2 regions of the Streptomyces sp. NPDC056883 genome follow, and region 2 is predicted to be linked to the other one. Evidence: predicted binding sites of a transcription regulator. Region 2 holds the regulator's gene; the other holds the start of a gene.
What was found. Region 2 encodes HrcA, which represses chaperone genes, less so after heat shock. Its sites were predicted from a motif close to TTNGCACTCNGNNNNNCNGAGTGCNAA; they were not measured.
Positions count from the first base shown of each region.

Region 1: the regulator HrcA is predicted to act here: its motif matches at 4,531-4,557, upstream of groL (chaperonin GroEL).

Region 1 is NZ_JBHUBS010000021.1:28,433-36,275, reverse strand. Features, by position in the region: gene ACFRU2_RS35050 (isopeptide-forming domain-containing fimbrial protein) at 1-666, opposite strand, end outside; gene ACFRU2_RS35045 (glucosyl-3-phosphoglycerate synthase) at 704-1,690, opposite strand; SAM riboswitch class I at 1,887-2,045, shown strand; gene thrC (threonine synthase) at 2,039-3,388, shown strand; gene ACFRU2_RS35035 (ubiquitin-like small modifier protein 1) at 3,424-3,702, shown strand; gene ACFRU2_RS35030 (cold-shock protein) at 4,148-4,354, shown strand; gene groL (chaperonin GroEL) at 4,723-6,345, shown strand; gene ACFRU2_RS35020 (quinone oxidoreductase family protein) at 6,583-7,593, shown strand; gene ACFRU2_RS35015 (hypothetical protein) at 7,632-7,843, opposite strand, start outside.
Region 2 is NZ_JBHUBS010000004.1:134,748-142,590, reverse strand. Features, by position in the region: gene ACFRU2_RS12485 (16S rRNA (uracil(1498)-N(3))-methyltransferase) at 65-808, opposite strand; gene ACFRU2_RS12480 (nitronate monooxygenase) at 805-1,896, opposite strand; gene dnaJ (molecular chaperone DnaJ) at 2,076-3,212, opposite strand; gene hrcA (heat-inducible transcriptional repressor HrcA) at 3,213-4,229, opposite strand; gene ACFRU2_RS12465 (MBL fold metallo-hydrolase) at 4,381-5,106, shown strand; gene ACFRU2_RS12460 (DUF3097 domain-containing protein) at 5,135-5,932, shown strand; gene hemW (radical SAM family heme chaperone HemW) at 6,216-7,448, opposite strand; gene ACFRU2_RS12450 (AMP-dependent synthetase/ligase) at 7,518-7,843, opposite strand, start outside.

The DNA of each region.
Region 1 (7,843 bases), on a different contig from region 2:
CTGTGGGGCCCAGATGTTGCCGACGGCGACGGTCACCGGGGAGCCGGTGGTCACGTCGGCGAAGGCGGCGGTGACGTCGGACTCGCCCGTGTAGTAGTGCGGGCCGCCCGTCTGCGCCGGGTCCTCGACCATGTCGGACAGGGTCACCGGGCGGTCGGCGCCCGTGCCGACCTTGAGGACGGGGCGGGTGGTCAGCGGATCGCCGGGCGCGGGAACCGCGTCCGCGCCGGAGACGTCGCACCGCTTGATGAGGTGGGAGCCGAGCTTGTACGTGCCGTTGTTGCCGCCCCAGAAGAGCCGCGCGTACGCCACTTCCGCGCCCGGGGGCACGGTGAGCCGGGCGCTGCTGGAGGCGCCCGTGTTGGTGCCGGTTCCGAGTCCGGCGGCGTCGACCGGGCGGGCGACGAAGTCGTTGTTGTTCTTCGTGCCCCCGCCCCGCTGGACCTCGGCGCACTCGGCGGCCTCGGCGGGTGGTGTCTGGGGGCAGTCCATCACCGTGTTGCCGAGCGTGACGAAGTCCCCGTAGAGCGCCTCGTCGTACCGCTTCTCGAAGGGGGAGACCACCTCCGCGGATGCGGGCCCGCTCAGCGAGCCGATCAGCAGGGCGGCGCCGCCGGCCGCCGCGAGGGCGGTTCCCCATACATGTCTGAAACGTATAAACCCCATGAAAGGGAAATTAGACCTAAAGGGACATAATTCTCGGCTACGCCACGCGACGGTGCGCGTACTCCTCGATGTCCCGCATCGGCGGCCGCTCCTCGGTGTCCACGGCGTAGGTGTGCGGTACGAAGCCCTCCGGGCCGCGCTCGAACTGCGTCAGCTCGGGGCGTACGAGGTGCCCGCGCGAGAGCCGCACCTGGGCCGTGCGGTAGATCGCGGCGGCCATCCGGCCCAGGGCCTGCCCGTCCTGGTGCCGGTGCAGCCGTACGCCCACGTCCACCTGGGCCAGCGCGTCCAGCCCGGCCGTGTGCAGGGCGTCCACCAGCAGGCCCAGCTCGACCCCGTAGCCGACGGGGAACGGCAGCCGTTCCAGCAGCTCGCGGCGGACGGCGTACTCGCCGCCGAGCGGCTGGACGAAGCCGGCCAGCTGCGGCCAGTGGAGGTTGAGCAGGGGGCGGGCCACCAGCTCCGTGACCCGGCCGCCCTGGCCGTGGGCCTTGGTGGAGGGGAGACCGGTCGGGTCGCTGAATTCGGCGCCGAGCGGCCGGTCGTACATCGCCTTGACGAACCGCACGTCGGGATCGGTCAGCAGCGGGCCGACGATCCCCGAGACGAAGGTGGCCGAGAAATCGCGCAGGTCGGCGTCCACGAAGCAGACGATGTCACCGGTGGTGGCCAGCAGCGAGCGCCACAGCACCTCGCCCTTGCCGGGCACCGCCGGGATCCGCGGCAGGACCTCGTCGCGGTGCACCACCCGGGCCCCGGCCTTGGCCGCGACCTCCGCGGTGCGGTCGGTGGAGCCCGAGTCGATTACGACTAGTTCGTCGACCAGGGGCACCGGCAGGCCCTCGATCAGATCGCGCCGGATCACCTCGACGATCCGGCCGACCGTCGCCTCCTCGTTCAGCGCCGGCAACACCACGCTCACCGTGGTCCCCGCTGCCCGCTTGGCGGAAAGCAGCTGGCCGAGCGGTCGGTCGGCGGCGGACCAGGAGCGGTCTGCCAACCAGCGCTCCACCTCTTCCAGCACCTTCAGCACTCCCTGGTTCTTCACTGGTCGTTCACTGGTTTGGCCCGAAATGTGATCCATCTCGCGGTTCGGACGGCTGTCTCAACCACCCGGGCCTTCGGTTACAGTCTTGAACAACGCGATGGTCCACCGCATGCCGGGGGGCCCGCGTACAAACGCACCGGCGCGCCACAGAGCGCGTGTGCCGGTGCCATACCGCTCATCCAGAGGGGCAGAGGGACACGGCCCGTTGAAGCCCCGGCAACCCTCCAGTCGGTTCTCGCGATCGCGCATTCCAGCGCCGCCAGCGAGGTCCCCGGCTAGGGAAGGTGCCAATTCCGTCTCATGGCGAAGTGCGCCATGGGGAAGATGAGGAGAAAGGGCCTCGCCATCATGGCTGCACAGTCTGTCGCAACCTCTGCCGAAACCGTCGAAACCGCTGTCGTTGAAACCAGCACAGCCGGCACCTCTGTCGATCTCGGTCCCGCCACCGGCCTTTCCTGTCGTGAGTGCGGTACCCGCTTCGAGCTCGGCCCGATCTTCGCCTGCGCCGAGTGCTTCGGACCGCTCGAAGTCGCCTACGAGCTGCCCCTGGGCGACCCGGAAGCCCTGCGCGCCGCCATCGAGGCCGGCCCGAACAACATCTGGCGCTACGCGCCGCTGCTGCCCGTCCCGGCGGACGTGGCCTCCAAGCCGAGCCTGAACCCCGGCTTCACCAAGCTCGTGGACGCGGCCAACCTGGCCAAGGAGTTCGGCGTCACCGGCAAGCTGTACGTCAAGGACGACTCCGGCAACCCGACGCACTCCTTCAAGGACCGCGTCGTGGCCATCGCCGTCGAGGCCGCCCGCGCCTTCGGCTTCACCACCCTCTCCTGCTCCTCCACCGGCAACCTGGCCGGCGCCGTCGGCGCCGCGGCCGCCCGCGCCGGCTTCCGCTCCTGCGTGTTCATCCCGCACGACCTGGAGCAGGGCAAGGTCGTCATGGCCGGTGTCTACGGTGGCGACCTGGTCGGCATCGAGGGCAACTACGACGACGTCAACCGCTTCTGCTCCGAGCTCATCGGCGACCCGCTGGGCGAGGGCTGGGGCTTCGTCAACGTCAACCTGCGCCCGTACTACGGCGAGGGTTCCAAGACCCTGGCGTACGAGATCTGCGAGCAGCTCGGCTGGCAGCTGCCCGACCAGATCGTCATCCCGATCGCGTCCGGCTCGCAGCTCACGAAGATCGACAAGGGTCTGCAGGAGCTGATCAAGCTCGGCCTCGTCGAGGACAAGCCGTACAAGATCTTCGGCGCCCAGGCCGAGGGCTGCTCGCCCGTCTCGACCGCCTTCAAGGCCGGTCACGAGGTGGTCCGCCCGCAGAAGCCGAACACCATCGCCAAGTCGCTGGCCATCGGCAACCCGGCGGACGGCCCGTACGTCCTGGACATCGCGCGCCGCACCGGCGGCTTCGTCGAGGACGTCAACGACGAGCAGGTCGTCGAGGCCATCAAGATCCTCGCCCAGACCGAGGGCATCTTCGCCGAGACCGCGGGCGGCGTGACCGTCGGCGTGACGAAGAAGCTCATCGAGGACGGGCACCTCGACCCCACGCTGACCACCGTGATCCTGAACACCGGTGACGGCCTCAAGACCCTGGAGGCGGTGGCCGAAGGTGGTGGCCAGACCGCCACCATCCGGCCCAGCCTGGACGCGTTCCGCGCCGCCAACCTGGCCTGATCTCTCTCCCTGCACACCGGAAAGGCAGTAGCGCCATGAGCGTCAACGTCCGCATCCCCACCATCCTGCGCACCTACACCGGCGGCCAGGCCGAGGTCTCCGCCGAGGGCGCGACCCTCGAAGAGGTCATCCAGTCCCTGGAGGCCAGCCACCCCGGCATCGCCGCGCGCGTCCTGGACGACCAGGGCAAGCTGCGCCGCTTCGTCAACGTCTACGTGAACGACGACGACGTGCGCTTCGAGGGCGGGCTGCAGACGTCCACTCCGGACGGCGCCGGCGTCTCGATCATCCCCGCCGTCGCGGGCGGCTGCTGAGCCTTCGCGGGACTTCGTGGGCCTTCTCGGGCCTTCGGGAGACTTCGTAGGGCTTCGTGAGACCTCGTAGAAACTGAATTGCCCCCTCCGTTACCAAACGGAGGGGGCAATTCTGCTTGGTTGGGCGCGGTAGAGTTGGGGAAGTCCCCTCCGCTGTTCTTGCCCGCCGCATATGAGCGGGTCGCGTGAGGGTTGACATTGAGTCAACATGCAAGTGCGCTATGGGTCGTTGGCGGCGTTTGTCCGGCCCGAGTTGCCCTGGAATATTCCTGGTTTTCACCCTATTTCAATCTTTTGCCGTGTCCAGAATTCTCGTCGGAATGACCTGTTGCAGACAGCAGCCGTGCGGATACATTCAGCCCCGGTCGAGGCGTTCCGGCGCAAGTTCTGACCCGGGACCGCGAAGTGCGGTCCCGCGCAAGGGCCAGTAATAGGGGAGTTAGGCATGGCTCAGGGCACCGTCAAGTGGTTCAACGCGGAGAAGGGCTACGGCTTCATCGCGGTCGACGGTGGTGCGGATGTGTTCGTCCACTACAGCGCCATCCAGATGGACGGGTACCGCACCCTTGAAGAGGGTCAGCGGGTCGAATTCGAGATCTCGCAGGGCCAGAAGGGTCCGCAGGCGGACATGGTCAAGCTCGCCGCCGGCTAGTCCGACCGCGATCGACCACCGACACGTACGGGGCCGCGCACAGCGGCCGCGCACGACGGCACAACGGCATATGTACGAGGGGCCCACATCCTGGACACGGGATGCGGGCCCCTCGTGCGTGGCGGCTCCGGCGCCCTTGCGGCGTCTGGGTGTTCATCCCGGGTTGCCCGAAGCCGCTTGCACTCGGGGGGGTCGAGTGCTAATCATTGGCGTTAGCACTCTCCGAGTGAGAGTGCTACTAAACGAGGACCGGGTCGGTGAGGCCCGCAGGGTCCGGTGGGAAGGAACCGCCGGGCACGCAGGCCGTCCGTCGCGGGCGCGGGCGCGGTCCGGGAGCAATCCACCGCTGTCCGGGAGGACCACTTCAGATGGCCAAGATCATTGCGTTCGACGAGGAGGCCCGCCGCGGCCTCGAGCGTGGGATGAACCAGCTCGCCGACGCCGTCAAGGTCACCCTTGGCCCCAAGGGTCGCAACGTCGTCCTTGAGAAGAAGTGGGGCGCCCCCACGATCACCAACGATGGTGTCTCCATCGCCAAGGAGATCGAGCTCGAGGACCCGTACGAGAAGATCGGCGCCGAGCTGGTCAAGGAAGTCGCCAAGAAGACGGACGACGTCGCCGGCGACGGTACGACCACCGCCACCGTTCTCGCCCAGGCGCTCGTCCGCGAGGGCCTGCGCAACGTGGCCGCCGGTGCGAACCCGATGGCCCTCAAGCGCGGTATCGAGAAGGCCGTCGAGGCCGTCTCCGCCGCCCTGCTGGCGCAGGCCAAGGACGTCGAGACCAAGGAGCAGATCGCTTCCACGGCCTCCATCTCCGCCGCCGACACCCAGATCGGCGAGCTCATCGCCGAGGCCATGGACAAGGTCGGCAAGGAAGGCGTCATCACGGTCGAGGAGTCGCAGACCTTCGGCCTGGAGCTCGAGCTCACCGAGGGCATGCGCTTCGACAAGGGCTACATCTCGGCGTACTTCGCCACCGACATGGAGCGCATGGAGTCGTCCCTCGACGACCCGTACATCCTGATCGTCAACTCCAAGATCGGCTCGGTCAAGGACCTGCTGCCGCTCCTGGAGAAGGTCATGCAGTCCGGCAAGCCGCTGCTGATCATCGCCGAGGACGTCGAGGGCGAGGCGCTCTCCACCCTCGTCGTCAACAAGATCCGCGGCACCTTCAAGTCCGTCGCCGTCAAGGCCCCGGGCTTCGGTGACCGTCGCAAGGCCATGCTCGGCGACATCGCCATCCTCACGGGCGGCACGGTCATCTCCGAGGAGGTCGGCCTCAAGCTCGAGAACGCCGGTCTCGACCTGCTCGGCCGCGCCCGCAAGGTCGTCATCACCAAGGACGAGACCACCATCGTCGACGGTGCCGGTGACAGCGACCAGGTCCAGGGTCGCGTCAACCAGATCCGCGCCGAGATCGAGAACTCCGACTCGGACTACGACCGCGAGAAGCTGCAGGAGCGCCTGGCGAAGCTCGCCGGCGGTGTTGCGGTCATCAAGGCCGGCGCCGCGACCGAGGTCGAGCTCAAGGAGCGCAAGCACCGCATCGAGGACGCCGTTCGCAACGCGAAGGCGGCCGTCGAAGAGGGCATCGTCGCCGGTGGCGGCGTGGCCCTGCTGCAGGCCTCCTCGGTCTTCGAGAAGCTCGAGCTCACCGGCGACGAGGCGACCGGCGCCAACGCCGTCAAGCTCGCGCTGGAGGCCCCGCTCAAGCAGATCGCCGTCAACGGTGGTCTCGAGGGTGGCGTCGTCGTGGAGAAGGTCCGCAACCTGCAGATCGGTTGGGGCCTGAACGCCGCGACCGGCGAGTACGTCGACATGATCGCCCAGGGCATCATCGACCCGGCGAAGGTCACCCGCTCTGCCCTGCAGAACGCGGCGTCGATCGCGGCCCTCTTCCTCACCACCGAGGCCGTCATCGCCGACAAGCCCGAGAAGGCCGGCGCCGCTGCCGGCGGCGGCATGCCGGGCGGCGACATGGACTTCTGATCCACCCCCGGGCTCCGGCCCGAAGGTAGATCGGCTGTTCTTCACGTACCGAGGGCGGCACCCCTTCCTGACGGAGGGGGTGCCGCCCTCGGGCGTTTCCGCGGCGCGTTGAAGCGGCGGAAGCGGCGGGTTGGTCTGCTTGCCGGGAATCGGATCGCGATCAACGGGGTTGGTGGGGGATGAGCCGTTAACCGCTACCAACGGGGTTGGTGGGGGGTGAGCCGTTATGGGGGAGTCATGCGCGCGATTCAGGTGTACGAAGTGGGCGGTCCCGAGGTGCTGCGGGAGGCCGAGGTGGACCAGCCGCGGCCGGGTCCGGGCGAGGCGGTCGTGGAGGTCGCCGCATCCGGGGTCAACTTCCTCGACGTCTACTACCGCGAAGGCCGGTACAGCCTCCCGCTGCCCTTCACCCCGGGCTCTGAGGGCGCCGGCACGGTCGTCGAAGTCGGACCCGGCGTCACTGACGTCGCGGTCGGGGACCGGGTCGGCTGGGTGGAGATTCCCGGCACGTATGCCGAGCGGGCCGTCGTGGACTCCTCCCGGCTGGTGCCGCTGCCCGACGACATCGGCTTCGAGACCGCCGCCGCCGTGCTCCTCCAAGGCATGACCGCGCACTATCTCATCAAGGACGCCTACCCGGTTCAGGGAGGCGACACGGTGCTCGTGCATGCGGCTGCCGGTGGCATGGGGCTGCTTTTGACCCAGCTCATCACCCATCTCGGGGGCAGGGTGATCGGCACGACGTCGACCACGGCGAAGGCCGAGCTGGCGAAGCGTGCCGGGGCCGCCGAGGTGATCCTTTCCTCCGCGGTCGACGATCTCGCAGCCGAGGTGAGGCGGCTCAACGGCGGTCAGGGGCTGCCGGTTGTCTTCGACGGCGTCGGCGCGCACACCTTCGATGCGAGCCTCGCCAGCCTGCGCACCCGCGGCCATCTCGTGCTCTTCGGCGCGGCAAGTGGCTCCGTGCCGCCGTTCGATCCGATTCGGCTCGCCCACGGCGGTTCGCTGACCCTGATCCGGCCCAGCCTCGGGGACTTCATCGCCGATCGGTCCGAACTGCTGCGACGGGCCGCCGATGTGTTCGAGTGGGTGCGCTCGAAGGCGCTCGAGGTCACCGTGACGGGCCGCTACGCATTGTCCGAGGCGGCCCGGGCCCACAGCGATCTGGAGGCTCGGCGTACCACCGGCAAGCTGCTCGTCGTACCCGATGCGGCCGCTCTTGGACGCCGCGAGGAGACGCGGAGCTGATCGCGGGTGACGGTGACGGTGACGGGGTCACGCAGGGCTCACCGGTCCCTGCGGAGGGCACCGAGTGCTCCCAGCAGGGCTGCGCACCCGACCGCGGTGAGGATCGCGGTGCGCAGCCCCCAGGCGTGCAGGTCCGAGGCCCTCTCCGACTCCACCCGGCCCTGCGGGTCGTAGACCAGCCGCAGCTCCTCGCCGGCCTTCGCGATCTTCTGCTCCCGGGTCAGCAGGGCGGGAGCGCCCGGCGGGCAGT
Region 2 (7,843 bases):
AACCGGTCAACCGGTCAGGACCGGCGGCCCGTCAGGACCGGCAGCCGTCAGGGCCGGCAGCCCGTCAGGACCAGCGCCCCGTCCGCGCCAGCAGCACCGCCGCCGCGGCCGTGCCCGCCGTGGAGGTGCGCAGGACGGAGCGGCCCAGCCGGTACGGGTGCGCCCCGGCCGCGGCGAAGGCGGCGAGTTCGTCCGGGGAGACCCCGCCCTCGGGTCCGACGACCAGGACGATGGAGCCTGCGGCGGGCAGTTCCGCGGAGGCCAGCGCGCCCGAAGGGGCGTCCCGGTCCTCGTGCAGGACCACCGCGAGGTCGGCCTCCGCGAGCAGCGCCGCGACCTGCTTGGTCGACAGCGCCTCCGCGACCTCGGGGAAGCGGACCCGACGGGACTGCTTGCCGGATTCGCGGGCGGTGGCCCGCCACTTGGCGAGGGATTTGGCGCCGCGGTCGCCGCGCCACTGGGTGATGCAGCGCGAGGCCTGCCAGGGCACGATCGCGTCGACGCCGGTCTCCGTCATGGTCTCGACGGCGACCTCGCCCCGGTCGCCCTTGGGCAGGGCCTGGACGACGGTGATCCGGACGGCCGGCTCCGGCTCCTCGAAGACCCCGGACACGGAGACGACGAGGCGGTCCTTGCCCTCGGCGGCCGTCACGACGGCCTCGGCCCAGCCGCCCCGGCCGTCGGTCAGCACGAGGGCCTCGCCGGGGGCCAGCCGCTTCACGGAGACCGCGTGGCGGCCCTCAGAGCCGTCCAGGACGAACTCCGGCCCCGCGGGAACCTTTTCGACCACGAACACCGGGGCGGTCATGACGCACTCCTCATCTGCATTGCCTTCAACGCGTTCTGGGCCGCGCCGAGTTCCGCCGCGAGCACCTCCACCAGTTCCCCGGCCGGCAGGGCCCGTGCCAGCCGGTGGCCCTGGCCCGCCCACAGGGCCATACCCTGCGGGTCCCCGGCCGCGGCGGCGGCCTTGCGCAGCGGCGCGGTCAGGTGGTGGACCTGCGGGTACGCGGCCGGGGCGTACGGGCCGTGCTCGCGCATGAACCGGTTGACCAGTCCGCGGGCCGGCCGCCCGGAGAAGGCCCGGGTCAGCTCCGTCCGGACGAACAGCGGGTCGGTCAGCGCCTTCTTGTGCAGGGGGTGCGCGCCGGACTCCGGGCAGGCCAGGAAGGCCGTGCCGAGCTGTGCGGCCTCCGCGCCGGCGGCGAGCAGCGCGGCGATCTGCGAGCCGCGCATCAGGCCGCCCGCCGCGATGATCGGGAGGGCCACGGCCTCGCGCACCTGCGCGACGAGCGCGAGCAGGCCGACTCCGGCCGTGCCGTCGCCCTGCGGGTCGTCGCGGTGGGTGCCCTGGTGGCCGCCCGCCTCCACGCCCTGGACGCAGACGGCGTCGGCGCCGGCCGCCTGGGCGGCGCGGGCCTCCTCGACGGAGGTGACGGTGGCGATCGTGTACGTACCGACCTTGCGCAGGCAGGTGAAGGCCGCGGGCGAGGGCAGGCCGAAGGTGAAGGAGACCACGGGTACCGGGTCTTCGATGAGAATGGCCAGTTTGGCGTCGTAGCCGTCGTCGTTGGTGCCGATGATGTCCTCGTCGGCGAGGGAGATCCCGTACCAGGCGGCCTCGTTGGCGAGGTGCCCGCGGTAGACCTCCAGGGCCGCCGGGTCCACGTGGGAGGACTGCGGCAGGAAGAGGTTGACGCCGAAGGGGCGGCGGGTGAGCGCGCGCAGCCGCTTGATCTCCTGGTACATGCCGTCGGCGGTCTTGTAGCCGCCGGCGAGGAATCCCAGTCCGCCCGCTTCGCACACGGCGGCCGCGAGCGGCGGGCAGGACGCGCCGCCCGCCATGGGCGCCTGCACGATCGGGTACGCGAAGAGACCGTTCGGTGCGGAGGACATGAGCTGCATCGTGCCATGTCCCGCTCACGGGACCGAATCACGGCATTCGCCTGGCATAGTCCCGTTCACCGGGGTGCCCGAATACCGCCGCCGCCCCGCCGCCCCGCATGCCGCGAGCCCGGTCCGGGGATTCCCGGACCAGGCTCGCAGGTGTTCTCGTACGCTGCTGCGCGCGCTGCTCAGCGCCCGTTGAAGGCGTCCTTCAGGCGGCTGAACAGGCCTTGCTGGCCCGGCGCGAACTGGCCCATCGGCCGCTCCTCGCCGCGCAGCTTGGCCAGCTGGCGCAGCAGGTCCTCCTGCTGCGCGTCCAGCTTGCCCGGGGTGGTGACCTCGACGTGCACGATCAGGTCGCCGCGCCCGCCGCCGCGCAGGTGGGTGACGCCGCGTCCGTGCAGCGGGATCGCCTGCCCGGACCCGGTGCCGGGCCGGATGTCGATCTCCTCCAGGCCGTCCAGCGTCTCCAGCGGGCACTTGGTGCCCAGGGCCGCCGCCGTCATCGGGATGGTGACCGTGCAGTGCAGGTCGTCCCCGCGCCGCTGGAACGTCGGGTGCGGCAGCTCGTGGATCTCCACGTACAGGTCGCCGGCGGGGCCGCCGCCGGGGCCGACCTCGCCCTCGCCCGCGAGCTGGATCCGGGTGCCGTTCTCGACGCCGGCCGGGATCTTGACGGTGAGGCTGCGGCGGGAGCGGACCCGGCCGTCGCCCGCGCACTCGGGGCACGGGGTCGGGACCACGGTGCCGAAGCCCTGGCACTGCGGGCAGGGCCGCGAGGTCATGACCTGGCCCAGGAAGGACCGGGTGACCTGCGAGACCTCACCGCGGCCGCGGCACATGTCACACGTCTGCGCCGAGGTGCCGGGGGCGGCACCCTCGCCGGAACAGGTGGTGCAGACGACGGCCGTGTCGACCTGGATGTCCTTGGTCGTGCCGAAGGCCGCCTCGTCCAGTTCCAGGTCGAGGCGGATCATGGCGTCCTGGCCGCGGCGGGTCCGCGAGCGCGGTCCGCGCTGCGAGGACTGGCCGAAGAAGGCGTCCATGATGTCGGAGAAGTTGCCGAAGCCGCCCGCTCCGAAGCCGCCGGCTCCGCCGCCGCCCGAGGAGGACAGCGGGTCGCCGCCGAGGTCGAAGACCTGCTTCTTCTGCGGGTCCGAGAGGACCTCGTAGGCGGCGTTGATCTCCTTGAAACGCTCTTGCGTCTTGGGATCGGGGTTCACATCCGGGTGCAGCTCGCGGGCGAGCCGCCGGAATGCCTTCTTGATCTCGTCCTGCGATGCGTCGCGGCGCACGCCGAGAACGGCGTAGTAGTCCGTGGCCACTTACGACTCCGCCAGGATCTGTCCGACGTAACGTGCCACTGCGCGTACCGCTCCCATCGTTCCGGGGTAGTCCATGCGGGTCGGTCCGACCACGCCGAGTTTGGCGACTGCTTCGCCGCCCGAACCGTAGCCGACCGAGACGACGGACGTGGAGTTCAGTCCCTCGTAGGCGTTCTCATGCCCGATCTTTACGGCCATTCCCGACTCACTGGCCTCGCCCAGCAGCTTGAGGAGCACGACCTGCTCCTCCAGCGCTTCGAGCACCGGCCTGATCGTCAGGGGAAAATCGTGTCCGAAGCGGGTGAGGTTGGCGGTGCCGCCGATCATCAGCCGCTCCTCCGCCTCCTCGACCAGCGTTTCGAGAAGGGTGTCGAGGACGGCTCGCACCGTCACCCGGTCCTCGTTCTCGAAGGACTCCGGAAGGTCCTTCACCAGCGGCGGCACGTCGGTGAACCGGCGGCCGACGACACGGCTGTTGAGGCGGGCCCGCAGGTCCGCGAGCGAGGCCTCCCCGAAGGGGGCCTGGCAGTCGACGAGCCGCTGCTCGACCCGGCCGGTGTCCGTGATGAGGACGAGCATCAGGCGGGCCGGGGCCAGCGAGAGCAGCTCGACGTGCCGGACGGTGGAGCGGGTGAGCGACGGGTACTGGACGACGGCGACCTGCCGGGTGAGCTGCGCGAGCAGCCGCACCGTACGGCCGACGACGTCGTCGAGGTCCACGGCCCCGTCGAGGAAGTTCTGGATGGCCCGGCGCTCGGGCGTCGACAGCGGTTTGACCCCCGCCAGCTTGTCGACGAAGAGGCGGTAGCCCTTGTCGGTGGGGATCCGGCCGGCGCTGGTGTGGGGCTGGGCGATGTAGCCCTCGTCCTCCAGCACGGCCATGTCGTTGCGCACGGTGGCGGGCGAGACGCCGAGCCGGTGCCGCTCGGTGAGCGCCTTGGAGCCGACCGGCTCCTCCGTCCCGACGTAGTCCTGGACGATGGCGCGCAGCACTTCGAGTCTGCGTTCGCTGAGCATCGCGCACACCTCCATCGTTTCCGTCGTCCGTTGCTTCGACCGACTCGGTCTGTTGGCACTCTGAGCGTTCGAGTGCCAGAGATCCCCCGGTCAGTGTACGGCGGGGTGGTACACCCCTAGCAAGGGCGGCCCGCCAAGGTAGCGTCGCGGCATGGACGTGCGTTGGGAAGAGGCGGGCTGGGAACGGCTCACCGAACGGGCCGGCCGGCGACGCCTGCCGGTGTGGGACTGCACCGTGGGACTGGTGGTGGGCGAGGATTCCGCCCTTCTGATCGACCCCGGGTCCTCCCTGCGCGAAGGGGCGCTGGTGCGCACCGAAGCGGAGTGGCTGGCGGGCCGGCGCGTGACCCATCTCGCATTCACACACGGACATTTCGACCACGTGTTGGGCGGTGCGGCGTTCGCGGGGGCCGAGGTCTACGGTCCGGTCGGGCTGGACGCCCTGCTCTCCGTGAGCCGGGACGAGCTGCGGGCGGACGCGGTCCGGCACGGCCTGGCGGCGGCCGAGGCGGCCGAGGCGGCGGATCTGCTGGTGCTCCCCCGGCACCTGGTGTCGGGCGAGTGGACGCTCGACCTGGGCGGGGTGCAGGTGCTGCTGGCGAACGTGGGCCCGGGGCACACCCGGTACGATCTGGCCGCCTTCGTGCCCGGTGAGCGCGAGGTGGTCTTCTGCGGGGACCTGGTCGAGGAATCGGGCGAGCCGCAGGCGGGTCCGGACGCGGTGCCGCGGCAGTGGCCGGCGGCCCTGGACCGGCTCCTCGCCCTGGGCGGGGACGACGCTCTGTACGTACCGGGTCACGGAGCGGTGGTCGACGCGGCCTTCGTACGTGCCCAACGCGACACACTGGCGGCCCGTTTCGGCGTGTCGGACACCTGAGACGGCCCGCTCTCCTACCCTCGGCCGGATGCGTGAGTACTCCCCCGACCTGACCCCGCAGTGGAAGCGCGCCAAGCCCGTGCCGGAGGTGCCGGCCGATCCCGATCTGGTGGTCGAGGTGGCGGGTACGGACTTCTGCGGCGCGGTGGTGGCCTGCGAGGCGGGCACGGTCACCCTGGAGGACCGCTTCGGCAAGCGCCGCGTCTTCCCCCTCGAACCCCGCGGTTTCCTCCTGGACGGCGCGGTGGTGACCCTGACCCGCCCGGCGCGGGGGCCGGCCGCCCCGGCCCGTACGGCCTCGGGCTCCCTCGCCGTCCCCGGGGCCCGGGCACGGGTGGCCCGGGCGGGCCGGATCTACGTGGAGGGCCGCCACGACGCCGAACTCGTCGAACGGGTGTGGGGCGACGACCTGCGCATCGAGGGCGTCGTGGTGGAGTACCTGGAGGGCATCGACGACCTCCCGTCGGTGGTCGCGGACTTCGCCCCCGCCGCCGACGCCCGGCTGGGCATCCTGGTGGACCACCTGGTCCCGGGCTCCAAGGAGTCCCGCATCGCCGCCTCGGTGACCTCCCCGCACGTCCTGATCGTGGGCCACCCGTACGTGGACGTCTGGCAGGCGGTGAAGCCCTCGGCCCTGGGCATCCGCGCCTGGCCGGTGATCCCGCCCGGCCAGGACTGGAAGACGGGCATCTGCCGTGCCCTGGGCTGGCCGGAGAACACCGGAGCCGCCTGGCAGCACATCCTGTCCCGCGTGACCTCGTACAAGGACCTGGAGCCCACCCTCCTGGGCGCGGTGGAGCACCTGATCGACCACGTGACGGCGTAGCCCGGAACACACGGCCCTGCGGGCGAAGTCCCCTACCCGCCCTTCCACCGTTCCCCGGGCTCCGCCCGGACCCCCGCTCCTCAAACGCCGGCGAGGCTGGAACTGCCCTCCGGGCAATCCAGCCCCAGCCACATCCAGCCCCTCCGGCGTTTGAGGAGCGGGGGTCCGGGGGCTGGCCCCCGGCAACGGCGCCGCACCCGGCAACGGGTCCGGGCGGAGCCCGGGGAACGGGCGAAGGGCGGGTAGGGGACTTCGCCCCGCAGGGTTGAGCCCCCGGACGGGGTCAGTCGACCAGGTCGCGGACCACCGCGTCGGCCAGGAGCCGACCCCGCAGGGTCAGGACGGCCCTGCCGGCCGCGTACGGGCCGGCTTCGAGGAGCCCGTCGGCCAGGGCGCGCCCGGCCGCCGCCAGCCCCGCAGGGGCCAGCAGGGACAGCGGGACCCCGTCCACGAGCCGGAGCTCCAGCAGGATCCGCTCCACCCGCCGGTCCTCCTCCGAGAGGAGCTCCCGCCCCGCCCCGGGCGACCGCCCCTCCGCCAGCGCCGCCGCATACGCACCGGGATGCTTCACGTTCCACCACCGCACCCCGCCCACGTGCGAGTGCGCTCCGGGCCCGGCCCCCCACCAGTCGGCGCCGCGCCAGTACAGCTCGTTGTGCAGGCACCGCCCGGCCTCGGAGGTGGCCCAGTTCGAGACCTCGTACCAGGAGTACCCCGCGTCGGCCATCACCGAGTCGAGGATCAGGTACCGGTCCGCGTGGACGTCGTCGTCCGTCATCGGGACCTCGCCCCGCCGGATCCGCCGCGCGAGCTGGGTGCCCTCCTCCACGATCAGCGCGTAGGCGCTGATGTGATCGGGCCCGGCCCCCAGCGCCGCCGACAGCGATGCGCGCCAGTCCTCGTCCGACTCCCCCGGCGTCCCGTAGATCAGGTCCAGGTTCACGTGCTCGAAACCCGCCGCCCGCGCCTCCGCGACGCAGGCCTCGGGCCGCCCGGGGGTGTGCGTGCGGTCGAGCACCTTCAGGACGTGCTGCTTCGCGCTCTGCATGCCGAAGGAGATGCGGTTGAAGCCGCCCGCGCGCAGCTCGGCCAGGTACTCCGGGTTCACGGACTCCGGATTGGCCTCGGTGGTGATCTCGGCGTCCTCGGCCAGCCCGAATTCCTCGCGGATCGCCGCGAGCATCCGTACGAGGTCGCCGGCGGGCAGCAGCGTGGGCGTGCCGCCGCCCACGAAGACGGTCCGTACGGCCCTGGGGTCGTCCCCGAGCACCTTCCGCGCGAGCCTGATCTCGTCGATCAGGGTGTCGGCGTAGTTCTCCCGGGAGGCGAGCACGCCGCCGGTGCCCCGCAGCTCGGTGGCCGTGTAGGTGTTGAAGTCGCAGTATCCGCAGCGCGTGGCGCAGTACGGAACGTGCAGGTAGAACCCGAGCGGCCGCTCCCCGGCTCCCGCCAGGGCGTGGAGCGGCAGCGAGCCGTCTTCGGGCATGGGTTCACCGTCGGGCAGTGCGGAAGGCATGGGCCCATTGTCCCGCACTGCCCCAAGGTCGTTTACGGTCCCGCGCGGGACCCCGGGCCGCGCCCGGTGCTACGCCTCGCGGGAGCCCTCGTACATCTCGTCGATGAGGTGCTTGAACTCGCGCTCGACGACCGGCCGCTTCAGCTTGAGGCTCGGGGTGAGGTCCCCGTGCTCCACGTCGAGGTCACGCGGCAGGAGGCGGAACTTCTTGACCGTCTGCCAGCGCTGGAGGCCCTCGTTGAGGGTCTGGACGTAGGTCTCGATGAGGCGGTTGGTCTCGGGGGCGGCCAGGACCTGGGAGTACGTCTTGCCCTCCAGGCCGCTCTCGGCGGCCCAGACCAGGATGGAGGGCTCGTCGAGGGCGATGAGCGCGGAGCAGAAGTTCCGGTCGGCGC